2 regions of the Nakamurella panacisegetis genome follow, and region 1 is predicted to be linked to the other one. Evidence: riboswitches for the same ligand, from Rfam matches in the RefSeq annotation. Region 1 holds a riboswitch; the other holds the start of a gene.
What was found. A riboswitch is a leader RNA that binds a small molecule or an ion and turns the genes downstream of it on or off. The one in region 1 is predicted to bind cobalamin.
Positions count from the first base shown of each region.

Region 1 (8,214 bases):
AGTCCGGTCCCACCTTGTGCCCGGACACGCGATGTCCGGCCAGCCGCAACGCGGCCATCAGACCGGTTGCCACCGTGGTCTTCCCGTGTCCGGACGCCGGGGCGGCGATGACGATCCGGGGCAGGCGGGTCACCATTCGATTCCCCGCTGGCCCTTCTGTCCGGCGTCCATCGGATGCTTGATCTTCGTCATCTCGGTCACCAGGTCGGCCGCTTCGATCAGTTTCGGGTCGGCCCGGCGCCCGGTGATCACCACGTGCTGGTGGCCGGCACGGGCGGCGAGAGTGGCGACCACGTCATCGATGTCGACCCAGCCCCAGTTGATCGGGTAGGTGAATTCATCCAGCACGTACAGACCGTGGGTCTGCGCCGCCAGGCGCCGCTTGATCTCTTCCCAGCCCTGCGCGGCCTGCTCGGCGTGGTCCGACTCGGACCCCGGTTGCCGGCTCCACGACCAGCCGGAGCCCATCTTGTGCCATTCCACCGAACCGCCGGTGCCCCGTTCGGTGTGCAGCGCGCCGAGGGTCTCGAACGCGGTCTCCTCGCCGATCCGCCACTTCGCGTTCTTGACGAACTGGAACACCCCGACCGACCAGCCCTGGTTCCAACCGCGCAACGCGAGGCCGAAGGCGGCCGTTGACTTTCCCTTGCCGTCGCCGGTGTGCACCATGAGCAGCGGGCGGTTGCGACGCTGGCGGGTGGTGAGCCCGTCCTGCGGGATCGATTCCGGTTGACCCTGCGGCATTACGCGGCCCTCCCCCGGGAGTCGCGGACCGCCGCGGTCAGGGCTTGCGCCCCGACCTCGCCGAGCGGGACGTACTCGGCGGCCAGGCTCTGGGCCAACGCCGCGGCCAGGCCCATCCGGAAACGTCCGGTCTCGCAGTCGATCACCAGGCTGGACACGTGCTCGGCGGCGAGCAGGGCGCCGGCCCGCCGCGATCGGATCAGCGCGTCCGGACCGGAAGTGGCCCGGCCGTCGGTGACCAGGACCAGCAGCGGGCGGCGGCGCGGATCGCGGATGCGTTCCAGCCGGAGCGTTTCCCGCGCGGTGAGCAGTCCTTCGGCCAGGGGCGTGCGCCCCCCGGCCGGCAGGTCGGCCAGGCGTCTGGCCGCCACTTCCACCGACGATGTCGGCGGCAGGGCGAGCACCGCGTCGTGCCCGCGGAAGGTGACCAGGCCGACCTTGTCGCGGCGTTGGTAGGCGTCCATCAGGAGTGAGAGCACGGCCGTCTTGACCTGTTCCATCCGAGTCCGGGCGGCCATCGAACCGGACGCATCGACGCAGAACAGCACCAGGTTGGATTCCCGGCCCTCCTTCACGGCCATACGCAAGTCGCTGTGCCGCAACAACAGACCGGCACCGACCCGGCCCCGGCCGAGCTGGTAGGGCGCCGCCGCCCTGACCGTCGCGGTCAGGTGCACCGACCCGCCGGCCCCGCGGACCAGTGGGGTCGATCCGACGGTCCGGCCGATGGAGGTGATGGCCCGCGAGCGTTTGCCGGCCTCCCCCTCCCCGCTGCCGGCGACGGTGAACAAGCGGGTCCGGAAGGCCCCTCCCGGGGTGGCGGTGCGGTGGGTCCCCGGGCCGGCGCCCGGAGTCTGGGGCCGGGCGTCCGGTGGCGGGTCGGCCGCGGCGTCGGGCCGGCTCTTTCCGGGCTCGTCGTCTGTCGTGTCCGGCAACGGGTCGTCACCGGCCGACTCGGCCCGCGGCTCCGACGAACCGTCGGCCGGGCCATCCAGGTCCGGGCCGTTCCCGTCGGCGTCGGGCTCGGTGGGATCAGGCTCGGTGGGATCAGGCTCCGTGGGGTCTGGTTGTTCGGGTGACGGCGGGTCGGGCTCCTGGTCGCCCAGGATCGCGTCGAGGAGTTCCTCGTCCAGCCCGGGGGCGTCGAACGGATTGCGCCGCCGTCGATGCGGCAGGGCGAGCCGGGCGGCGGCCCGGATGTCGGCCCGGGTCACGGTGGTCCGGCCGTGCCAGGCCGCGTGGGCCACCGCGGTGCGCGCGGTGACGATGTCCGCCCGCATTCCGTCGACCTCGAAGGCCGAGCACACCTCGGCGATCTTGACCAGCGCGGCATCGGACAACCTCACCCCGCCGATCGCCTCCTGGGCCAGCCGGATCCGGTCCGCTATCTCGGTCTCGGCCGCCTGGTAGCGATGGCTGAAGGCGTCGGCGTCGGCGTCGAACGCGAGTCGGCGGCGGATCACCTCGGCCCGGAGGGCCGGGTCCCGCGGCGCGCTGATCTCCACGGTCAGCCCGAACCGGTCCAGCAGCTGCGGACGGAGCTCGCCCTCCTCCGGGTTCATGGTCCCGACCAGCACGAACCGCGCGGCGTGGGCGACCGAGACACCGTCCCGCTCGACCGTCGAGCGGCCCATCGCGGCCGCGTCGAGCAACAGGTCGACCAAGTGGTCGTGCAGCAGGTTGACCTCGTCCACGTAGAGCAGGCCACGGTGGGCCGCGGCCAGCAGCCCCGGCTCGTACTCGGTGATGCCGGCCGCCAGCGCCTTCTCCAGGTGCAGGGAGCCGATCACGCGGTCCTCGGTCGCGCCGACCGGGAGTTCGACCAGCCGGGCCGGCCGTCGCGCGGCGGCCGCGCTGTGCTGCGCGTGATCGGGACACCGCGGGTCGGGGTCGGCCGGGTCGCAGGAGAACCGGCACCCCGCTATGACGTCGACGGCCGGCAGCAACGCGGCCAGGGCCCGCACCATGGTGGATTTGGCGGTGCCCTTCTCCCCGCGCACCAGTACCCCGCCGATGGCCGGGGACACCGCGCAGAGGGCGAGCGCCAGGGCCATGTCGTCGGACCCGACGACGGCCGTGAAGGGGTAGGTACGCATCTGCGAGCTCCTCGTGCGGGTGTCCACGCCCGCGTTGACGGTCCGCCGCCCGGATGGTGGGCGGGCGGGACGACTCGAGACGTCCTGGCTTGCTGTTCGTCGGTGGGACGTCAGCTCACAGTGGCGGGACCGCTCCGGATTCACCACGCCGGTGAGGGCGTGATCCACCGGGATTCCTCTCGAGGGGTCGCCCGAATGATCCCACAGTTGCCGGCGCAGCCGCACGCTCCGACCGGCGCCGCCGCCTCGAGCGGCTAGGGTCGGTGGCCGTGCCCTCCGATACACCCGTCCCCCCGGCCCGGGTCACCGTGATCGGGATCGGGGCCGACGGCTGGGACGGCCTCGGACCGGCCGCGCGGGACGCCATCACGGCCGCCCCGCTGGTGATCGGCGGACATCGCCACCAGACCATGCTGCCGGACATCCCGGGCCAAGATCGCCGCCGGTGGCCGACGCCGATGCTGCCCAGCCTGTCCGCGTTGCTGGACGAGTACGCGGGCCGCGAGATCGTGGTGGTGGCCTCCGGCGATCCGATGGTGTCGGGTGTCGGCAGCACGCTGGTGGCCCGGCTCGGCGCGGAGAACGTCACCGTGGTGCCGGCGGTGTCGTCGGTCGCCCTGGCCCGGGCGGCGATGGGCTGGCCGGCCGAGTCGGTGGACGTGGTCACCGTGGTCGGCCGGGATCCGGCGGCGGTGCTGGCCCGGGTCGGGCCCGGGCGCCGGCTGATCGTGCTCTCCGCCGACGAGAACACCCCCTCACAGGTGGCGTCGCTGCTGGTCGGCGCCGGGTACGGGGCATCGGGCATGACGGTGCTGGGCGAGCTCGGTGGCCCGGCCGAATCCCGGATCGAGGGCACCGCGCGGGCCTGGGCGGCGGTGTCGCCCCGGCTGAATCTGATCTGCCTTTCCCTGGTCTCCGACCCGGGCACGGTCCTGTTGGCGGGCGTTCCGGGCCTGCCTGACGAGGCGTTCGAGCACGACGGTCAGCTGACCAAACGCGACGTGCGGGCATCGGCCATGGCCCGGCTGGCTCCGGTGCCGGGCCAACTGCTCTGGGACGTCGGCGCCGGCGCCGGTTCGGTGGCCGTCGAATGGGCGCGCACCGATCCGCGGTGCGCCGCGATCGCGATCGAGCGGGATGCCGGGCGGGCCGAGCGGATCGGGCGGAACGCGTCGTCGCTCGGCGTTCCCGGTGTGCGGGTGGTCGTCGGTGGCGCTCCCGACGCGCTCCACGGCCTGCCGGAGCCGGACGCGGTCTTCGTCGGCGGCGGTGCGACGACGCCGGGAGTGCTGGACACCTGTTGGGCCGCACTGCGTCCGGGCGGTCGTCTGGTCGTCCACGCGGTGACCCTGGAGACCGAGGCGGCACTGTTCGAGCGGTACAAGGCCCTCGGCGGGGAATTGGTCCGGCTGTCGGTCGAACGTGCCGCCCCGGTCGGCACGTTCACCGGTTGGACGCCCTCCCGGGCCGTCACCCAATGGTCGATCACCAGAGCTTCGGAAGGTCCGGCATGACGGTTCATTTCATCGGCGCCGGGCCCGGAGCGGCCGACCTGCTGACCGTCCGGGCGGTGAGACTCCTTGGCGCGGCCCCGGTCTGCCTGTACGCGGGTACCTACATCACGTCGGACGTGTTGGCCCACTGCCCGCCCGGGGCGGATCTGGTCGACACCGCGCACCTTGACCTGGACCAGATCACCGCCCATCTGGTGCGGGCCGATGCCGCCGGACTCGACGTCGCCCGGCTGTGTTCGGGCGACCCGTCGATCTACTCGGCCCTGGCCGAGCAGACCCGGCGGCTGGACGCGGCCGGCGTGCCCTGGGACGTCACCCCCGGGGTGCCCGCCTACGCCGCGGCCGCCGCCATCCTGGGTCGGGAACTCACCGCCCCGGAGCTGTCCCAGACCATCATCCTCACCCGGGCCCAGGCGCGGTCGACCAAGATGCCGGAGACCGAGGCCCTTCCACTGCTGGCCCGCAGCCGGGCGACGCTCGTCCTGCACCTGGCCATCACGCGGATCCGTCAGGTGGTGGCCGATCTGGTGCCGGAGTACGGCCAGGATGCACCGGTCGCGGTGGTGGCCAACGCATCCGCTCCGTCCGAGCTGGTGCTGCGCGGCACCCTGGCCGACATCGCCGACCAGGTGGAAGCGGCCGGCCTGCGCCAGGCGGCTGTCATCATCGTCGGGAACACGTTGGGCGCCAAGCACTTCGCCGACTCCCACCTCTACGCGACCCGCCCCCGCTGAGGCTGCCCTTCCGCGCATACGTTCCGTCCCGGCGCATACGTTCCGTCCCGGCGCATACGTTCCGTCCCGGCGCATACATTCCGTCCGGGCGCATACATTCCGTCCGGGCGCATACGGAAATGCCCATTCTCGGCAGATTCCCGCCGATTCCGGGCATTTCCGTATGCGCGGCCGACCATGCGCGACCGGCTGTGCGCGACCGACCATGCGCGACCGGCGTATGCGCGACCGCCCTGCGCCGCCGGCTGTGCGCCGCCGACTACGGAGCGGCCCACTATGGCGCGGCCGGCTACCGCGCGGCGAGATACGACTCGAGACGGTCGTAGCTGGTGTCGGCGCCGCTGGTCATCCCGGTGGCCAGCACGGCATCGCGAGCTTCCTGGGACGGAAGAGTCATGGTGTGCCGCATGTGGGTGCGGCCGCCGACCCCGGTCAGCTCCATGCGGTTCACCGATTCCGATTCTTCGTACACCTGAGTGTTGATGATCAGACCGGGGGGCTCGATTTCCCGGTACACGCCGTGCATCTCGAATTCCCGCCCGTCGGACGGATTGCGCCAGACATACCGCCAGGCGCCGCCGACCCGGAGGTCGATCTCACAGGTCGGCATGATCCAGCCGTCCGGCCCGAGCAACCACTGCTGGACGTGTTCGGGTCGGGTGAACGCGGCGAACACGACGTCGATGGGCGCGTCGAAGTCCCGCTCGGAGACGATCTGGGTGTCCGTTGGCGTGGTCCAGACCGTCTGATGCGCATTACTGGTGGTGGCCATTGTTCTGCTCCTTCGACTGGAGGGTGACGAGATAGTCGTCGAGGTTTCGGTAGCTCGCATCCCAGAATCGGCGGTATTCCTCCGTCCACCGACTCACCTGCTGCAACGGCGCCGCCCGGAGCATCGACGGCCGACGCTGCGCATCGCGGCCGCGCTCGATCAGACCCGCGCGCTCGAGTACGCGCAGGTGCTTGGAGATCGCCGGACCGCTCATCTCGAACGGCTCGGTCAGTTCCTTGACGGTGGCCTCGCCGGCGGTCAACCGGGCCAGGATGGCGCGGCGTGTCGGGTCGGCCAGCGCGGCGAAGATCAGGCTGAGCTGGTCCGTCGCCGGCGCCTCATTCATGCTGTATCAAACCAAGCGGTTTGCGAACCATATGGTTATAGAAGCACTCGGCGCCCGCCCCGTCAATGGGTCGGCCCGTGGAAAATTCCCGATCTCGCCGCTGCCACGCCACCTCGATCACCCGCCATCGAGGGCGGGGCGGCGCTCGCTGTAGCGTTCCCGCGATGACGATCGACCCGCCCGGCCCGCTGCTCATCCAAGGCTGCGATGTGCTGGTGGTCCCGGAGTCCGGCGATGTGACGGTCCGTACGGCCCAGGACATCAGGATCGACGACGGGCTGATCACCGCGATCACGCCGACCGGTCAGCTCGTCCCGGATGGTGTCGAGATCCTCGACGGCCACGGACTGCTGGCCACGCCCGGGTTGGTCAACGGGCACACCCACAGTCCGATGGTGCTGTTCCGCGGCGCGGCCGAGGACGTGCCGGTGCACGACTGGTTCAACAAGCGGGTCTGGCCGATGGAGAGCAATCTGACCGATCGGGATGTGTACTACGGCGCCCTGCTGGCCTGTGCCGAGATGATCTCCTCCGGCGTGACGACCTTCGTCGACCATTACTTCACTCCCCACGAGATCGCCGAAGCCGTGGCCGAGAGCGGGATCCGGGCCGACATCGCACCGACGTACTTCAGCAGCCAGGGGCGGGACGCTCTGGAGGCGACGGTCGCCTTCGCGGAGCAGTGGCACGGTGGAGCAGGCGGGCGGGTCAGCGTGTCGATGGGACCGCATGCGCCCTACACGGTGAACGACGACGATCTGACGTTGCTCGCCGACCATGCCCGGCGCCTGGGGATCGGGGTGCACCTGCACGCCAGCGAGAACGTCCAGCAGGCCGAGTCGAGCCTGGCCCGGCGGGGCGTCACCCCGATCGAAGTCCTGCAGCAGACCGGCATCCTGGACGCCGGGGTGATGATCGCCCACGGCTGCGGAATTCTGCCGCGGGACTACGACATGCTGGCCGCGCACGCCGATCGGATCGCGGTCGCCAGCTGTCCCAAGGTCTACCTGAAGCACGCCCTGTGGCCGCTCACCCCCATCCGGGACCTGTTGGGACTCGGCGTCACCGTAGCCGCGGGCACCGACGGAGCGGCCGGGCACAACACCCTGGACGTCTGGGAGGCACTGCGTCTGGTCGCCGAGACGCAGAAACTCGAAACCCGTGACGCCATGTTCCTGTCGGTCTCGGACACTCTGCGACTGGCCATGCGAGGTGGAGCCGCCGCCGCCCGTCTCGGCCCGGGCGCCGGTGCTCTCGAACCCGGGCAGCGGGCCGACATCGCGCTGGTCGACCTGTCCGGCATGCGCCATCGGCCGCTGCACGACCCGCGGGCCGCCCTGGTCTACGGCGTCCAGACCCACGACGTGAAGTCCACCGTGGTGGCCGGCCGGGTGCTGATGCGCAATCGGCAGCTGCTGACCGTCGACGTCCCGGGCCTGTTGGCCGAGATCGATTCCCGGGCCGGACGTCTCGTCGACCTCTCGTCCGGCGCATCGGTGCAGTTCTACGATCCCTGATCGAGGTGGAGCAGAGACATCGGTCTCCGAACGCAGAAAAGGGGCGGCCGACCGGGATTCGGTCTGCCGCCCCTTTCGTCATGGGGACGATCAGCTGCGTGCGCTCGCCACCAGGGTGTCGCCGGACGTCGGATCCCCGGCGTCGCCCAGGTCGAGAAGCGCCTCTTCCTGGACCACTTCGGCATCCAGGATCACGTTGAGTTCTTCCGGTGCGGTGTTGCTGGCCCGCAGCGGGGTCTCCTTGATCAGGAAGATCACGACGGCCCCGATCGCCGCCGCGACTGCGCTCAACCCGAAGGCCCAGGCCGTGCCGGTGCCGTAGGCGCTCTTGACGACGGTGGCGATCGGTCCGGGCAGGGCGGAGGTGTCGGGAGTACCGGACGATGCACCGAGGGCCGAGGCCGGCACCCCGAGCTGGGCCAGTCCGGAGGCCACGTGCGAGGTCACCTTGCCGGCCAGGACGGCCCCCAGGGCGCTGACGCCGATGGCCC
Region 1 covers NZ_LT629710.1:307,742-315,955, forward strand. Annotated here, with positions in the region: gene BLS97_RS01400 (cobyrinate a,c-diamide synthase) at 1-136, opposite strand, end outside; gene cobO (cob(I)yrinic acid a,c-diamide adenosyltransferase) at 130-744, opposite strand; gene BLS97_RS01410 (magnesium chelatase subunit D family protein) at 744-2,840, opposite strand; cobalamin riboswitch at 2,900-3,051, opposite strand; gene cbiE (precorrin-6y C5,15-methyltransferase (decarboxylating) subunit CbiE) at 3,110-4,354, shown strand; gene cobM (precorrin-4 C(11)-methyltransferase) at 4,351-5,088, shown strand; gene BLS97_RS01425 (SRPBCC family protein) at 5,378-5,860, opposite strand; gene BLS97_RS01430 (ArsR/SmtB family transcription factor) at 5,844-6,206, opposite strand; gene BLS97_RS01435 (amidohydrolase) at 6,371-7,723, shown strand; gene BLS97_RS01440 (MDR family MFS transporter) at 7,814-8,214, opposite strand, start outside.

Region 2 (8,214 bases), 1.3 Mb from region 1:
GGCACGGCCGTCCGCACCTGCAGGTCGGGCCGATGCCGGTGCTGACCGATCGTGGAACCAACCGGACCCGCGAACGACCCGGTCTGCAGGTTGGAGACCCGCAGCTCACCGTCCTCCGGGCGCCACGCGGGCTGGTCGGCGTCGATGCGCAGCTCCAGACCGTCCCCGGTCAAGGCGTAGCGCGCGGCCGAGCGGGCCGGCGTGGTCCAGTGCGGCAGGTAGTGATCGATCCACCGATCGCCGTTCAGGACGCCACCGGTGAAGTCCTCGTCGAAGCACAGCGCGTATCCGGATCGGTCAAGGCGTCGGGTGACACTCATAGGCTCCTGCTTCCCTTTCTGTGCTCGGCGTTGAGTCATCCGGAACCGTCAGGACAGGTAGGGGCAGCAGCGCCAGGTCAGTCCCGAGGGGTGACCGTCGACACCTTGAGGCCGCTGCGGCCCAGCGAGCGGTATTCCATGCCGCGAATCTATGCCGGACCCGATGATGCGCGGATGGGGGGCCGACGCGGCCGGCGTCGCGCAGCCGGATCGACGATCACCCAAACGGACACGACCTTCCGCCGGACGGGTCCCGCCGGCGGCCCAGGAATTCGTCACGCCGTCACCTCGTGTACAGACCGGATCGAGGATTCATAGAGCACAATCGATCTGTGCACCCTATCGTCACCTTAGAAGCGCTCACCGCCGGCAGTGACGCCGTCGACCAGATGGTGTGGTTCGGGGGCGGCCTGCTGGTGCTCGGGCTGACGGCCATGATCCTGTCCGGACGCAACCATGCGGCCCGCAAGCGGCTGAAGGAACCGGAGCGCAACAGCCCCGGGTAGCGTGATCGGCGTGGAGGCCGAACTGGTGCACGAATCAGGGCGCCCTATTGACCTGGCCGGCACCATCGGTCCACTGCGCCACGGCCCGGCCGACCCATGTCATCGAGTAGCGGCCGACGGTTCGACCTGGCGCGCCTCCTTGATGCCGACCGGTCCGGTCACCTACCGCCTGAGCCAGCTCGATCGTCACCGGGTTCGTTGTCAGGCCTGGGGTGCGGGGGCATCCGAGTTGATCGCCGGCCTGGACGACCTGCTCGGCGAGAACGACGATTCGTCGACCTTCGCCCCCCAGCACCCCAAGATCGTCGAGGCACACCGTCGGCACACCGGCCTGAGGATTCCGCGGAGCGGCCGGGTGATGGAGTCGCTGGTGCCGGCCATCCTGGAACAGAAGGTGACCGGCCAGGAGGCCTTCCGGGCCTGGCGGGTGCTGGTCGGGAAGTTCGGGGACCGGGCCCCCGGGCCGGCCCCGGCCGGGATGCGGGTGCCGCCGAGCGCGGACGTCTGGCGGATGGTGCCGTCCTGGGAGTTCCATCGGGCCGGTGTGGATCCGGCCCGGTCCCGCACCGTGGTCACGGCGGCCAAGATCGCCCGCCAGCTGGAGGGCTGCGTCGCTCTCGGGCCCGTCGATGCGGAGCGCCGGCTGCGGGCCGTCCCCGGGATCGGCATCTGGACCGCCGCGGAGGTGGCACAACGCGCCCTGGGCAACGCCGACGCTCTGTCCGTCGGCGACTACCACCTGGCCGGAGTGGTCGGCTGGACGCTTGTCGGGCGCCCGATGGACGACGACGAGATGGTCAGCTACCTGGAGCCGCTCCGGCCCCATCGGCACCGAGCGGTGAGACTCCTGGAGATCAGCGGCCAGGCGTTCAAGCCACGCTTCGGACCCCGGATCACCATCCAGGACCACCGCACGCACTAGACCCCAGGGTGGCGGGCCGGAGTCAGTTGGTGAGCACGATGATCACCACGGCGACCACGACGATCGTCGCGATGACCGGCACGAGCAGGCCGGGCCACCGCCACATCCAGAACTGCTCGGGTTCGGCCTGCGCGCGCGGCTCCTCGTTGACGAAGCGGCGGAACATCTGAGTGTCCGCGATCGCGTGCGGTTCGTCCGGATCTGGGCTGGTCATAGCTCTATCCAACACCACCGGTGACGTGTTTCCGGTCAGTGTGACCGAGAATCGGCGGCGAATCCCAGGTCACGATGCTCCCAGCCATGCGATCAGCGCTCGGTGGTCGCTCCCCCCGACCCGTTCGGTCCGAGTGCGCAACGACCGGTAGCGGCCGGTGTCGAACAGGACGTGGTCGATCGGCGCGGTGAACCCGGCCGGGTAGTCCGACGGCCACGTGCCCTCGGCGCCGCGACCGACGCTGGACGCGGCGTCGGCGCACCGCCCGAGATCGGTCAGTGGGGCGTGGTCGACGGTGGCGTTGAAGTCGCCGGCCACGACGGCACCGACCGACGCGATGCACTGGTTGGCCGCGTTGCGGGCGTGCACGGCCCACTGATCGAACCCGATCACCCGGCCCGGCGCGGGCGGGTGGACGGCCACCAGGGTCGGCCCCGCTCCGTCGATCGGGACGGCCCGCACGATGCCGACCAACTCGCCGGTGGCCGGGAGCTGGCGGTACCGGCCGAGTTCGTCGGAGATCAGCAGGCTGGTGTCGGCGATCGGCCACGGGCTGTCGGCGGTGGTCGAGAACACCTGGAAGTGACGCCCACCCGCGGCCAGCAGGTCAGCGGTCGCCTGCGCGGTGGCCCTCATCGTCTCCGGCAGGGCAACCACCGTCGCCCCCTGGCCCCGCACGAGCCCCGCGATCTGAGCCGCCGTGGTGTGGACGTCGTAGGTGTTGAACTCGATCACGACCAGCGCGGCGGTGCCCGGATCATCACCGCCGGCCCAGCCCCGGGAGACCACCACCCCGAACTGGGACAGCCCGGTCACGGCCAGCACCGCCGTGGTCACCCGACGGATCCACGGTCGGGATGCGGGCCGGCGGGGCGGCAGCAGCAAGGTGAGGGCAGCGATCAGGGCGGCGCCCAGCAGGACCGCTCCGAGCAGCGCGCGGAACGCGATCAGGTGCAGGAAGATCGGGGTCGTCGACAGGCCGAACCATCGCGGATCCAGGAGTGCGACCGCGCCGGCCAGACCGGGCGTGACGAGTACCCAGCCCAGCCACCGGAATCGCGTCATGATCACGAGTGTCAGGTCCGCGGCGTCATCGTCGTGTGTGGTGCGAGGGCCGTCACCTGACGGGGTGATGACAGCCAGGGGTCCGCGGTCCGACCAGGACCGCGACCTTCACGCCTTGCTCCCCTGCCGTGCGCGGGCTACGGTCAGGCTTCGTGTTGTCGCAAGGAAGCCGGTGTGAGTCCGGCACGGTCGCGCCACTGTGAGTGGGTTCCAACCCGCAAGTCAGGTCTTTGACGACTCCACGTGCCCCATCGATCACGGGACGCAGAATCCCGGAAGGAGCTCCTCATGACCACAGCCGTACCCAACACGGCGGCGACACCGGTCGTCATCCCGCTGTCCAAGGCCGTCGCCTGGCTCGTGACGGCCGCGGTGCTGGCCCTCGGGGTCTACTACTTCATCGGCATCGACCAGGGCGCCACCTCGGTCTTCGGCAGCAGCACCGGCATCCACGAATTCGTGCACGACGCCCGGCACTTCCTCGGTTTCCCCTGCCACTGATCGTCTCGATCTCGATCACTCACTGATCGCGGCCCGGAACACCCCGGCGCCGCGATCAGTTCGCGTACCGCCCGGGTGAGACCCCGTCCACGGGCGTCCCGGTGCGGCCTCAGGGACAGAGGTAAAAGTTGAACATCGCACCCAAACTCATTCTGCGGGGCGTCCTGGTCGGCGCCGTAGCGGGCTTGCTGGCGTTCGTCTTCGCCCGCATCTTCGCCGAACCGGTGATCGGCCGGGCGGTCGACTACGAATCAGCCCGTGAGGCCGCCCAGAACGCCCTGGACAAGGCGGCCGGGCTCGCCACGTACCCGGCCGAACATGACGTCTTCAGTCGCACCGTGCAGGCCAATCTCGGAATCGGCGTTGGCCTGATCGGCTTCGGCGCGGCCATGGGCACCCTGTTCGCCGTGGTGTACACCATCTGCCTCGGTCGGACCGGTCGGACCCAACCCGGACCCCTGGCCCTGCTGGTGGCCCTCGGCGGCTTCCTGGCGTTCTACCTGGTGCCGTTCGTCAAGTACCCGGCGAACCCACCGGCCATCGGGCACGAGGACACGATCAAGGAGCGCAGCGGGCTCTACCTGCTGATGATCGTGGCCTCCATCGCCTTCCTGGCGCTGGCCGTGGTGGTGGGCCGGCGGCTGCAGGCCCGGATGGGCACCTGGAACGCGACCTTGGTCGCCGGGGCGGCCTTCGTCGTGCTGATCGGGATCCTGATGGCCGTCCTGCCGCAGGTCGGCATGCTGGCCACGAACGTGCGGAACTACGGTGCGCACGCGACGGAGACGCCGTTGCCGCTCACCGACGGCAAGGGCACCATCGTGTTCCCGGGGTTCCCGGCCGACGATCTGTACCAGTTCCGGTTCTACTCGGTGGCGGCGCAACTGATCCTGTGGGCCGCCATCGGTCTGCTGTTCGCACCGTTGGCCCGCCGTCTGTTGGCGCCCGCAGCCGTCCGGCCGGCGTCCGACGCCACTGTCGTCTGAGGTTCGACCGTCGAATCGCGGATCTGGAGCGCGTTCTTGGCTTCCAGGTCCGCGATTCGGTGACGTTCGTGCGCCCCCCACGAGACGGTTTCCCATCACACCTGTGCGCACGATCGAGTCGTTTCGGTTTCAAAGAGTGAACAATTGCCCCCATACGGGGGTCTCGATCACACTTTCGCGTTGGCCGTGACTGCGGAGCGTTAGGTTGCTGACGTAGGGCATACGCCCTCGCCAACCTCGGGCGCTTCGGTGCCACATCGTCAGGACTCTCCGTGCGCAAGTTCCTCGCCCTGCTCCTGCTCGTGGCCTCGATCGTCCTGCTGTCCCCCGGCGCGAACGCCTCGGCCGAGGCCCCCGGCCCCCAGGGAGTGCTGAAGTCCGTCGAGGTCAACGACTTCAGCAATCTCGCCGTGATGACGGGCTGGGCGCTCGACCCGACGGTCCGGTCGAAGGTCTCGACGGTCGGCGTCAGCATCGACGGTCATCGGGTCCGGAGTTGGCAGCCGGCATCGATCAGAGGCCACAACTTCTCGATCTCCATGACGATCCCGGTCGGGCGTCACCTGGTCTGCGTCGACGCTGCGAAGTACCGCGACACCTCGCGGACGAGCTCGTTGGGCTGCTTCGAGTTCCAGGCCTATGCGGCCGCCACCAAGGCACAGATGTTGGCCATCGCCAAGAAGATCGACCCGAAGAACTCGGTCCACTGGGTCTGGACGACCCTTCCCGTCGGCGTGTCCGGTCAGGCCCGTCCGTGGCAGGCGAGGATCGACATCGCCTCCGGGAACTCCGTCCGCTACCTGCGGGCGGTCATGCTCCACGAGTGGTCACATGTGTTGCAGTACCGGGCGTTTCCGGGGGCCGATCCGTGGGGCGATGCGATCGAGGCGTTCAATGCCCGGCTCGGCGATCCGGGTGACCGCACCAGCTACAGCGGGGTGGAACACGGCGCCGACTGCATCGCCCTGGCCCTGGGCGCGGACTACCTCGGTTACGGCTGCCCGGCCGCTCTTCGTTCCTTCGGATCCCGGATCGCCCACGGCCTGGTCGTGCACACTCAGGCCTAGGCGACCACGGGATCCGACCGGTCAGTGTCGGCGTGCGCTGCGGAACGTCTGACGTCTCCGACCCAGCAGCAGCAGGGCTCCGCCGACCACCACGGTGGCGCCGCCGACGGCGGCCATGCCGCCGACCGGAGCCACGCCGGTCTTGGCCAGGCTCGTTGTCTGGGTACCGGAGACGAAGGTGCTGCCGCCCGGGCCGGTGCTGGCCGATGTCAGGATCTGACCCGAGCCGGTTGTCCGGGTCGAGGCTGTGGTGAGTACCCGGGCCGTGGTCGCTCGCGTCGACGGGGTGGTGTTCGGAGTGATGATCGACACCGACCGACCGGACGTGATGTCACGCGGCGGCGAGGTGACGCCAGTCGTCCGCCGGGTGGCCTGGGTGCTCGTCAGCCGGGACGACGCCGGGGTGGTGGCGGCCGTTGAAGTCGACGAGGTCGACGTGCTCGATGACGAGGTGCTGGTTCCCACGACGGCGGCACAGACCGGGTGCGTGATGACGTTGGTATCGAGGGTCACCGTGCCGGTGCCGGCCAGCAGCCGCCCCTCGATGGTGGCGCCGGTGTCGGCGGTGATGGAGGCCCCGGCCAGCACGGTACCGACGAAGTTCGAGCCGGTCCCTAGGGTCGCCGAGCTCGCGACCTGCCAGAACACGTTGCAGGACTTGTGGTTCGGGTTGGTGAAGGCCACGGTGCTGGCCGATGAGGTGATCAGCGAGCTGGACGCCTGGAAGATGAACACCGCGTCCGGGTCGTTGTTGTTGTCCAGGGTCACGGTGCCGCTGAGACTGATGGCCCCTCCCTTGTAGACGCCCGGTTGCAGCGTCATCCCCACCAGATCGGTGAGACCGGACTGGACCGGCGGCGTGCGGCCGGCCGCGTCGTTGAAGGCGGTCGTGACGTCGTTCTGCGCCTGCTGCGCGACGGCATCGGTTGCGTGCATGGTGCCGGGGGCAGTGATGATGCCGGGCGGGAAACCGGTGATGGAGCTGCCCGAGCTGACCCCTACGTCGGCCCCGTTCACGACGGTGGGGCCGGTGTTGGTGACCGACGACCCGGCCAACACGGCGAAACTGTCGGCCGTACCAAGACCCACGGTTGCCGTGGCCGCGTTCGCGCTGGTCGCGTTGAATCCGGCGAGGACGAGCCCGGCGGTGGAAAGCACGGCCACGACCAGGATTCTGGACGGCCGGCGAAGGAGGTCAGCGGTGGACGGGGTGGCCAAGGTAGCGCGGGATGTACGAATGTTGTGACAATATGACCACTACAGAGAGTCGCGCAATAGCTACGGACAGTATTCATCAGGACGATACCTATCAAGCCTGGATCCGCACGGACGCACCCGACGCGCCACCGAGGGTGACCGGATCGCCCCAATTCGCGTTCCAGAAAAATCCACGATTCACCCAAAATGAGGGTTTGAACTCAACCAGGCCGATTTGGTGACGGCGTACTCGACGTCACCGAATTCGTCACCGGGAATCGGATACGGCCAATCCTGACGGAATTCGCGGATCCGCGTCATGCCGCACTTCTCCATCACGCTCCACGACCCGATGTTGACGACCATCGTCGATGCCACGACGCGGGCTACCCCGGCTTCCCGGAAACCCCTGTCGATCAAGGCCCGCGACCCCTCCGTCGCGTACCCGAGACCCCAGCTGGCCTTGCGCAGCCGATAGCCGAGTTCCGGCTCGTCGTCGGGATGGCCGGGCTCCGGGCGGAAATGGAACCACCCGACGAAATCGCCGGTGGTCTTCTCGATCGCCGCCCAGAACCCGTAGCGATCCGAACTCTCGTAGTACGCGAGGAAGGCCGGCAGCTGATCCGTCTCGATCTCCTCGCGGCTGGTCGGACGACCGCCGTTGATGTAGAACATGACCTCCGGGTCGCCATCCAGCGCGACCAGGTGGTCGACGTCGGACGGCCTGAATCGGCGCAGGATCAGGCGCTCGGTCTCCAGGAAGACGTCCGCACCGGCCTCGTCGCCGCCGGTGTGGACGCCCCCGGGATCAGTGATGGCCGCCGCCCGAGTCGTCGTCCGACCCGCCGGACCGGCCGGAACCGGAGCCGGACCCGGACCCGCCCGACGAGCTGGAGCTGGAGCTGGAGGAGCTGGAGGAGGACGAACCGGAGCTGGAGCTCCCTGACATCTCCGAGGTCGGCTTCGCCGTGGTCGAACTGGAACCCGAGCTCGATCCACTACCGCCGTGATCGTCCGTGGTCGTGGCCTGACTGGTCTGGCCCCCGTGATCATCAGCGGTCGCGGACGCACCACTGGTAGAACCACCGTGATCATCCGCGGTGGCGGACGCACCATTGGTGCGACCACCGTGATCATCGGCCGTGGTGGACGGGCCGGGGGTCCGGGTGGAGGGGGCAGTGGTCGGCGTGCGGACCGTGGACGAGGACCGCCGGTCGTCGTCCACGCGGAACGTCGGGCCGGTCGCCGCGCAGGCCACATGCACCTCGATCCGCCGCGAACCAGAGGTCAGGAACACCTCCGTCTGCGTACCGGACCTGCGTCCCTCCTGGGTCGCCGCCCAGCCGGCGGTCGGTACCGCGGTGACGGTGGGGGCACCGGTTCCGCAGCGCGCGATCAGTTGGCCGCCGGCCGTCGAGAAGGTACCGGCGGTCCAG
Region 2 covers NZ_LT629710.1:1,636,127-1,644,340, forward strand. Annotated here, with positions in the region: gene BLS97_RS07220 (glycoside hydrolase family 16 protein) at 1-320, opposite strand, end outside; gene BLS97_RS22745 (hypothetical protein) at 653-826, shown strand; gene BLS97_RS07225 (DNA-3-methyladenine glycosylase family protein) at 831-1,748, shown strand; gene BLS97_RS07230 (hypothetical protein) at 1,771-1,962, opposite strand; gene BLS97_RS07235 (endonuclease/exonuclease/phosphatase family protein) at 2,032-3,027, opposite strand; adenosylcobalamin (AdoCbl) riboswitch at 3,166-3,312, shown strand; gene BLS97_RS07240 (CbtB domain-containing protein) at 3,316-3,528, shown strand; gene BLS97_RS07245 (CbtA family protein) at 3,663-4,514, shown strand; gene BLS97_RS07250 (hypothetical protein) at 4,787-5,581, shown strand; gene BLS97_RS07255 (ice-binding family protein) at 5,603-6,745, opposite strand; gene BLS97_RS07260 (GNAT family N-acetyltransferase) at 6,977-7,594, opposite strand; gene BLS97_RS23765 (hypothetical protein) at 7,587-8,214, opposite strand, start outside.
Region 2: another riboswitch for cobalamin. It lies ahead of BLS97_RS07240 (CbtB domain-containing protein); the one in region 1 lies ahead of BLS97_RS01410 (magnesium chelatase subunit D family protein).